One region of the Paenibacillus sp. JNUCC 35 genome, then DNA from elsewhere that is predicted to be linked to it. Evidence: riboswitches for the same ligand, from Rfam matches in the RefSeq annotation. Region 1 holds a riboswitch; the other holds the start of a gene.
The links. A riboswitch is a leader RNA that binds a small molecule or an ion and turns the genes downstream of it on or off. The one in region 1 is predicted to bind ZMP and ZTP.
Positions count from the first base shown of each region.

Region 2: another riboswitch for ZMP and ZTP. It lies ahead of rpiB (ribose 5-phosphate isomerase B); the one in region 1 lies ahead of AC2TF6_RS11825 (bifunctional 5,10-methylenetetrahydrofolate dehydrogenase/5,10-methenyltetrahydrofolate cyclohydrolase).

Region 1 covers NZ_CM177771.1:2,546,173-2,550,578, reverse strand. Annotated here, with positions in the region: gene AC2TF6_RS11840 (CGNR zinc finger domain-containing protein) at 1-395, opposite strand, end outside; gene AC2TF6_RS11835 (DinB family protein) at 594-1,088, shown strand; gene AC2TF6_RS11830 (cyclodeaminase/cyclohydrolase family protein) at 1,230-1,850, opposite strand; gene AC2TF6_RS11825 (bifunctional 5,10-methylenetetrahydrofolate dehydrogenase/5,10-methenyltetrahydrofolate cyclohydrolase) at 1,888-2,700, opposite strand; ZMP/ZTP riboswitch at 2,786-2,865, opposite strand; gene AC2TF6_RS11820 (MFS transporter) at 2,952-4,148, opposite strand.
Region 2 covers NZ_CM177771.1:6,192,778-6,197,183, forward strand. Annotated here, with positions in the region: gene glyA (serine hydroxymethyltransferase) at 1-806, opposite strand, end outside; gene AC2TF6_RS28040 (TIGR01440 family protein) at 910-1,569, opposite strand; gene rpiB (ribose 5-phosphate isomerase B) at 1,599-2,057, opposite strand; ZMP/ZTP riboswitch at 2,222-2,302, opposite strand; gene AC2TF6_RS28050 (low molecular weight protein arginine phosphatase) at 2,405-2,986, opposite strand; gene AC2TF6_RS28055 (manganese efflux pump MntP) at 3,071-3,643, opposite strand; gene AC2TF6_RS28060 (L-threonylcarbamoyladenylate synthase) at 3,882-4,406, opposite strand, start outside.

The sequences.
Region 1 (4,406 bases):
TCTTCCGCCAGCAGCCGCGCAAATGCGACGGCCACCTGGCCCATGACCGCGGCCCAGCCCCTATCGCCCGTCCTGCGCTCCAGCCGCCAGCCGCCTTCTTCCCTCGCCAGAACCGGGCGGGAAGGCACTTCAGCCATCGCTTCGTTCAACCTGGCGATGTCCGCGCGATCCGGCTCGCTGTTAGAGCATGCGCATTCCGTGATCGCGCGCATGGCTTGGCGGAGCTCGCCGAGGGCGGCGCGTTCGTGGGGCTGCGGAGGCACCTGGGCCTGCAGCTCCCACTTCTCGAGAAAAGCTTCCAGCCAGCCCGGTCGGTCAAGCCTGTCCTCGCTCCGCCCCGTTCCCCGCCAGTCGTACCACTGGCTGTTCATAAACTCTAAAGCCGAATTTTCCAAAACAACCTCCGAATAAAGATTGAGTCTTCTTCCAATTGATGTTAAAATTCAAAATGTAACCACCATAAACAAAATAGATAGTTACAATGAATCTGTGCGAATGGTCTGCACATCGGGCAGTCTTATCGCACAACCTATCCACACATGATGACATCGCCTTTCTAATTTTACACCATTCTTAATTTAGGAGGAAATCAAATGAACGGATTGGATCTTCTCAAACGAGGCTGGGAACACGCTTACGGAACGGAAGACTGGTATGCCCCTCTGAAAGACGCCGTCAGCGGGATAAGCGCGGAGCAGGCTTCCTGGCGGCCGCCGGGTAAAGCGGGCAATACCATCTGGGAGACAGTCAACCATCTGGTCTACTACAAGCAGCGGCTGCTGGAGCATCTCCAGGGCGAAGAACCGGACCACTGGGCCCAAAACAACGACGACACATTCAAAACGCCCGATACGCACGGTTCCGAAGAAGCGTGGCAGCGGACGCTTCGTGAGCTCGACGCCGTTCATACCCGCATCGGCAGCCTTCTGGACACCAAATCCGATCCGGACATGGACGCTCTATACCGTGATTGTCCGATCGGTTTCCGCATCGCCAGCATCATCCAGCACGACGCTTTTCATACCGGCGAGATCGTGCTGATCCGCAAGCTTCAAGGCTCCTGGCCGTCGACTCGCCGCTACGAATAAAGGCGCGGGCCCGTTAAACCAGCAAAAAAGCCGTCTGAAACTCTTCTTTTCAGAAGAAGCTCAGACGGCTTTTTGTATCATCGCCGGAACGGTACATCTTGCTGTCCATGATCGGAAAGCTCTGCCGCTCCGAGCGGCTTCTCAAATCCGCTCTCTTACTTGTACCAAAGCATCCCGTTTTATTTCTTCCGATTCTCTCATCAGAAGTGTTCCTTTGTCTCTGTACTCTTTCCGGTTGTCGGCGGACATGGCATTCAAGTTGATTTCCACCGTGATCCAGGCAGATTGTACCGCGGCTTCCAGCATCAGAACGGCAATTCCCAGATCGGACACCACATTCTTGTTGACTTCCGGGACCAGGACCGCCAGCCGCCGCATGACCCCGAGGCACGCCTCCATCAGTTCCAGCGGCACATCCGCCGCATGAGCGGAGGCTTCCCGGATAGCGAGACTCCGGGCTTCTTTCTCCGCGGGAGTGGAAGCCGGCAGCTTCAGCGCCTTCATGAACCGGCTGAATGAAGCCATATCTTTTTCCTGCAAGGATTCGAACCGCACGATGGCCTGCCGAAAAAGATCCGTATTCTCGAGCATCGCGGCTTCTTGCTCTTTAAACTTGGCGCCCGTGGTCAAGCAGGCGGTCATCGACCCCATGGACGCTCCGAGGGCTGCGGCCAAAGCGGCAATGCTGCCTCCGCCGGGCACCGGAGAGCCCGAAGAAGCCTCGGCCAGAAATTCGCGAATCGACTGATCGTACACCCTCATTTGTACGCTCCCTCCCCGATCTGCATTCCGACCGCTTTTAATTTTCAAACAAGATGAGCGTCGTTAACGTCCCTACGCCTCTCGGCACCGGCGTCATCGCCTTTACCCGCTGCAGAGCATCCGGACTTACATCCCCCGTTAATCCCGTGTCCGTTTCGTTGATGCCTGCATCGACAATAACCAGATCCGGATGCACCATATCCGCGGTAACCATCCCCGCCCTTCCGGCCGCTGTAATGAGGATGTCCGCACCGGCAATATGACGCGCGAGATTCTCCGTGTGCGAATGGCATACCGTAAGGGTCGCGTGCTCCCGCAGCAGCATAGGCATCAAAGGCCTGCCGACGGTCTCGCCTCTCCCGACGAGCACCACATGCCGCCCTTTCAGTCCGAATCCGAATTCCTGCAGAATGCGGATACAGGACTGGGGCGTTGCCGGGTACAGCCCTTTTGTGCCGAGGAAACAGGCAAGTTTACTGCCGGGCGTAATCCCGTCCACATCCTTGTCGGGGCGGATAAGCTCGAAAGCTTCGGACGGGTTCAAATGCCGGGGCAGCGGAAGCTCCAGCATGATTCCGTGCACGCTTTTGTCATCGTTCAGCTCTCCAAGATGTCCGAGCAATTCCGACTGCGTAATAGCCGGATCGAATTCCATCAGACGGTAGCCGATACCGAGTTTTTGCGCCGTCTTTTCCTTGGCTCTGGCGTAGTATTCGGAAGCCGGATCCCCTTTTAGGAGTACAACCGCCAGGGAAGGTTCTATTCCCCGCTTTTTCCACGCGTCCGTTTCTATTCGGATCGAGTCCCTTAACCGACCGGCAAGATCTGCCGTTTTCATTAACATTCCCATGTTTTCCGCCCCCCGATTTATTGGTTTCCTACAAAAAGAAAACAAAAAAAGTATCCGCAGACCGCGGTTTTCCGCTATCTGCAAATACTTTCGCCCAGGCGTACGGCTATATTTCCCGTGTGCTCCCCCGTGGTTCCCCACGTTCCGCCAGTTACACACTCTTCCAGTGGCCTCATTTTAGCACAGCGGGCGTTTTACGGTAAAGTGCCGGAGAAGCATTTTTTTCAAGACCGTTTGGCACACCGCCTCACTTACAAAGTTTGTACGTTTCCCGGCTTTCTGCTGCCGCGTTCTTTCAGCATCGTTCTCGTGATAAGCAGCATGGAGACGACAATGAGCGTAGCGGGGATGTAAAAGATGGACGGCGTGATGCCATCAATCAGCAGCGGCAGGAAATAGCCGACCAGAGAAGCCATTTGGGTAATCACGACATACAGGCTGGCTCCGAACCCGGTTTTGTGCAAAAACATCCGCTGGACGTAGCCCATTGCCACCCCGAGCAGCACGGCCACGTAAAACGAATACAGCGGCTGCATAGCGAAAAAGAACGGCAGGTAATCGACATTGGCGTACACCAGATAGACGATCAGCGCGAACAGGCCGGCGAATAGAATGACCGGCTTGAAGCCGTATTTCAGCGCCCAATAGCCCGCAACCGTCATAAACAACAGTTCGAACACCGCCTGTGCGCTCCAGATGTAAGACATCAGCTCCGGGTTGCCGAACTTCTCGTTCACGACAAGGGGAAGATACAGGCCCCGAATCGCATCGGCGCACGACAGCATAAGCAGCGCGGCCAGCATAGCCAGCGAGAAGGGCTCGCCGCTCTTCTTAAGGACCGCTTTGGAAGGCGCTTCCACCGTTTCCCGGTAAAACAACAGAAGGACGAAGAGTGCCGTGTACCCCGCAAGATTGCCCCAGAGCACCCCGTAGAAGGTGAACCATAAATAAATGTTCGCCCCCAGCAGCAGTCCCGCAAAAAAACCCACGCTGAAAGACGCGCGCAGCCAGAGCTGCGAAATCTCCACGATGTCCGGCGCCAGCTTCGAGAAATGGTTCCGGGCCATGGCAAACATCTGCCCCATAACCATCCCGGACGGGGCCGATGCGATCGACATGCCCACCAGCGCGGATACGTACCCGTCGGCTCGCATATAGATCAGCAGCCCGGCCGCACACACCACAGAAGCCGCCATGGGGATGATTTTCTTCCGCGGAATCTTATCGCTCAGAATGCCGACGCTGATCGTGAAAATCATATTGAGCACAAGCGAAATGGCAAAAATCGACGCGATCTCGCCTTTCCCGAGTCCGATCCCTTCTTTTAAGTAAATGGCGTTCATGGGCGCCAAAATTCCGACGCCGATTCCGTACAAAATCATCGCCAGGACCAGAATCCATGCTTTTTTGACGGAAATAAACAATTTGATGTCTGCCGCAACACTCATAACCGGCTCACTCCCTTCCTCTTCCGCATTTGTATACATCTAATTCGTTCCATTCGACAATTTCCCTTTTAATTCTAATTTATTTTCCAATTTACGATCTTTACAAAAAAATATCCAAATTTTCTGGATATTATGGAGGAGATGTTTTACTATTTAAACCATTTTATGTATATAAATAGTTCTAAAGACCTACTTCCATTGCTTCTGCCTTATACTATAATATGGATATGAGGAGGTGAAATGATTCATTTAGACATA
Region 2 (4,406 bases), 2.6 Mb from region 1:
ACGGCTTTAGCGGCGATGATGTGCATCAGAGGTCCGCCTTGGGAACCCGGGAATACGGCTTTGTCGATTGCGGCAGCCCATGGCTTGCGGCACAGAATCAAACCGCCGCGCGGTCCGCGAAGCGTTTTGTGAGTCGTTGTCGTGACAAAATGGGCATGCGGAACCGGGTTCGGATGCAGACCTGCCGCAACAAGACCCGCGATGTGAGCCATGTCAACCATAAACAGGGCGCCGACTTCGTCCGCGATTTGGCCCAGTTTTTCGAAATCGATGATGCGCGGGTAAGCACTTGCCCCTGCAACGATCATGCGAGGTCTGTGTTTGAACGCGGCTTTGCGGACATCGTCGTAATCGATGCGGGAATCCTGTTCGCTAACGCCGTAAGCTACGAAATTATAGAGGATACCGGACGCGTTGACGGGGCTCCCGTGTGTCAAGTGTCCGCCATGCGCCAGGTTCATACCCAGGACTGTGTCGCCCGGCTTCAGCGCGGCCAGATAAACGGCCATATTCGCTTGAGCACCGGAGTGAGGCTGTACATTGGCATGCTCGGCCCCGAAAAGTTCCTTCGCACGGTCGCGCGCGATATCTTCGACGATATCCACGTACTCGCAGCCGCCGTAATAACGCTTGGACGGGTAGCCTTCCGCGTATTTGTTCGTCAGCACGGTGCCCATAGCTTCAAGGACCGCCTGGCTTACAAAGTTTTCGGAAGCGATCAGTTCGATTTTGTCGCGTTGACGGCCAAGCTCCAGGTTCATAGCCTCAACGATTTTCGGGTCCTGTTTACGCAAAAATTCTACCATCTATAACAACCTCCCATGGATTTTAAAATCACAATCAGTTTCACTTTGTACAAGCCGGATAAACAGGAAAAAAGATCCCCCGTTTATCACGGCTCCAGATGCATTATTCGCAGGCGCCGCTGTCTGCCCCACTTCCCGGACTTGTCCGGGCAGGAGCAACAGCGCCGGCGAATACGGGAATACCCTCGCTCTCCGGGACAGCCTCGTACACCGCCCGTTGTCCGCCAATCAGCTTCGGACGCGTATACGCCATCGTCACGTGCGCCTCACCCACCCGTTTCACGGGCGGGCGCACAGGGACGGCCACCCGGCGGAGGTGCATGCCAATCAGCGTGTCGCCGATGTCGATGCCCGCATGGGCGGCGATCTCTTCCACGACGCATGCGCGCTCCAGGTGCCGGTAAGCATGGGCGGCCATCGAGCCGCCCGCCTTGGGCACCGGCACTACATTCACCGGCTCCAGCCGGGAGTCTTGCTCCAGCAGCGCTTCTTCGACGACAAGCGCGCGGTTTAAATGCTCGCAGCACTGGAAGGCGAGCCGCAGCCCGTGTTCTTCCGCCACCCGGACAGCGGCGGCGAAAATGCGCTCGGCCGCTTCCGGCGTACCGGACGTGCCGATTCTCTGGCCCCGGACCTCGCTGGTCGAGGTACCGAACACGACGATCTGGCCGCGCCTTAAGCCGCCGGCTTCAATCAGTGCCCGGAAATTGGCCTCGACCGCAGGCCCTATTCCGTCCAGCCAGACTTTCTCGCCGTCATTCATACGATCACCTCCATTTAAAATAGAGCTCCTTACGGATGAATCGTATTCTTCTCTTCCAAAAGCTTCACTTTGTTCAGGCGGTTCTCATGACGTTCGCCGTGCGAAAACTCGGTCTCAATCCAGATCTTGACGATTTCCTGCGCCACGCCGGGTCCGATTACGCGTTCTCCCATAGCAAGCACATTCGTGTCGTTGTGCTCCCGGGTTGCTTTCGCGGAGAACATATCGTGCACTAGCGCGCAGCGGATGCCCGGCATTTTGTTGGCGGCAATGGTCATGCCGATGCCTGTACCGCAAATCAGAATACCTTTGTCCGCCTGCCCGTTAAGCACCATATCGCAAACCGGAACGGCGTAGTCCGGATAGTCGACCGATTGTTCACAGTTGCAGCCGACATCCTTCACTTCATGACCTAACGATTCCAGGTAAGGAACGATAACATCTTTAAGCCGGTATCCGGCGTGATCGGCGCCAATTGCAATTTTCATTGAAAAGCCCTCCTCGAGTGGGAATAAACTGCGTTTGGCTCTATTATAACCCAAACCGATCAGCCGGAGAAAAAAACCGGCAAATTCCGACTTAACCTGCACCTGTGTAATCGTTAAGAGACAATGAAAAAAAGAGCATGACACGCGTAAATACGCATGTACTGCTCTTTTGCCCAGGCGACCGGCCGTATACCCCGATGCTCCACTGTGGTTACACCCACTCGTCGCCAGTTACATCGGGTCTTCTTTTATGCCCCTATCTTACCGTATTCCCGCAAAACTGTAAAGCCGCTAAAAAATGAAGATTTTGTTAGGCCGGGCAGAAAGATAATGCGACCGTTTGACGCTCATCGGCTTTCCTTTAGCTTTTGAACCAGTTTAACGAGCGCTTCTTCGATTTCTTCCGCCGTATGGCGGTAAAGCTCCAACGAACCGCCGTAAGGATCGGAAATATCGTAATCCGGGAGTTGTTTTTCCAAGTGGATGAGCCGCGTCCGCTCTTCTATCGTGATTTCTTCGGAAAGGGCATGCTTAACCTGCACTTCGGCAATCAGCTTCTCCCATTCCGCGGCAGCCGTGACAACCTTGGGATCGTCTTCTACAAATTCTTTCAGTGTATGTGTTTTATCCGCCGCCTGCGGGAACCGCTGAATAACGGCGCGTTTATGATCTTGTGTCATCGTTAAGATGAGATCGGCCCAATCCACGTCTGCGGATCTGAGAAGACTGGAGCTGATAGAAGCTTCACAGCCTTTTTCACGCAAAACGGAGGAAGATTGCCGGGAAATCGGACTGCCGTCGGAAGCAAAAACCCCTGCAGAACGGATATGGACTTCCAGGTTATCCTGCCGGGCCATATGGCGCAGAATCCCTTCAGCCAGCGGGCTGCGGCATGTATTTCCGGTACAGACAAAAAGAATCTGTTTCATGTTTCGTCTACCTCCTTACAGAGTATTCCAACGGGTTATTCCGCTCTCTATATATTGTACCGTTTTTTTGAAATCAGGGACACTTTACAGCAGAAATTTCAGACCGAACAGCAGCAAAATCACACCGCCCAGCGCTTCTCCGTATTCACCGATCCAGCTTCCCACATGACGCCCGAGCATAAGCCCCAGAATCGACATGCCTCCGCCCAGCAATCCGAAAAGCAGCACCGTCAAAACCACATCCGTTGCGAAAATCCCCAGCGAAACGCCGACAGAAAAGGAATCCACGCTCACGCTTAACGCAAACAGGACCATTCCCCAGAAGGTGCGATGATCGAATGCATTGGAATCTTCTCCACGGAACGAGCTGTAAATCATATGGGATCCTAACAAAATGAGCAGACCGCCCCCGGCCGCCACGGCAACTTGTCCGAGTAAAGAGCCGAGATAATGTCCCGCATACATGCCGAGCAGCGGCATGAGGATATGAAAGAGACCGATCACGATGCTGATTTTAAGAATATGCAGCAGGCGTATACCCCTCATTCCGATTCCAATCCCTAAAGAAAACGCGTCAAAACCAAGCGCAATAGCCATGATGAAGATCGTCACCAGTTGGCCCCATACGAAAGGTGACACGCCCGCCAGTGCCGCCATTGGTATTTCCCCCTGTCCACTTTTTCTCTCTCAAGATATGCGGACAAACCGGGAAACATGCTATGGACTTGTACCTGTCTGCATAACCGGTACAGGCGGCTGCTTTTCGGAACGGAAAAGAATAAAGACGTTCCGGGGGATCTGCAACTGCCCGAAGCTTAGCCGCTGACGGCAGTTACTTTATACGAACCGGAGAGCTTAAGGCCGTTCTAAGGGCACCGGGTTTCCCCTTGTATGTTTAAACCCGGATGACTTCCTGACCCGCCGCTTTCAGCAGACGGTTCATGACGGCACGGCCTATTCCCGTGTCCGGGCAGCCTTCCGCGAGAATATACGTCACTCCCTCGCGGTCGAACTGCCGGAGCGCGGCATACAGCCCGCGCGCGATCGTCTCCGGCTCGGCTAGACGGCCGGAGGAGATTACGGCGTCCGCGTGATGCAGACCGCGGCGCTCGTCATAGGTGAGCACGCCCGTGCGCTCACCGCGGGCCTTGGCGGCGTCCAGGTCGCGCCGCATCCACTCGGCGACGGCCTCCGGATCGTCGCCCAGCACCACGCGCATGCTCCCCTTCGGGGCATAATGCGCGTACTTCATGCCGGGAGCCCGCGGCGTCCCGGCCGGTTCCCCGGTGCGCACAGGCTCGCGCACCGGCACGTCCGGCAGCGCCTCGCGCAGCTGCTCGGCCGTCACCCCGCCGGGGCGCAGGATGTAGACCGCCCCGGACGCCCACTCCACGACGGTCGACTCTACGCCGACGCCCGT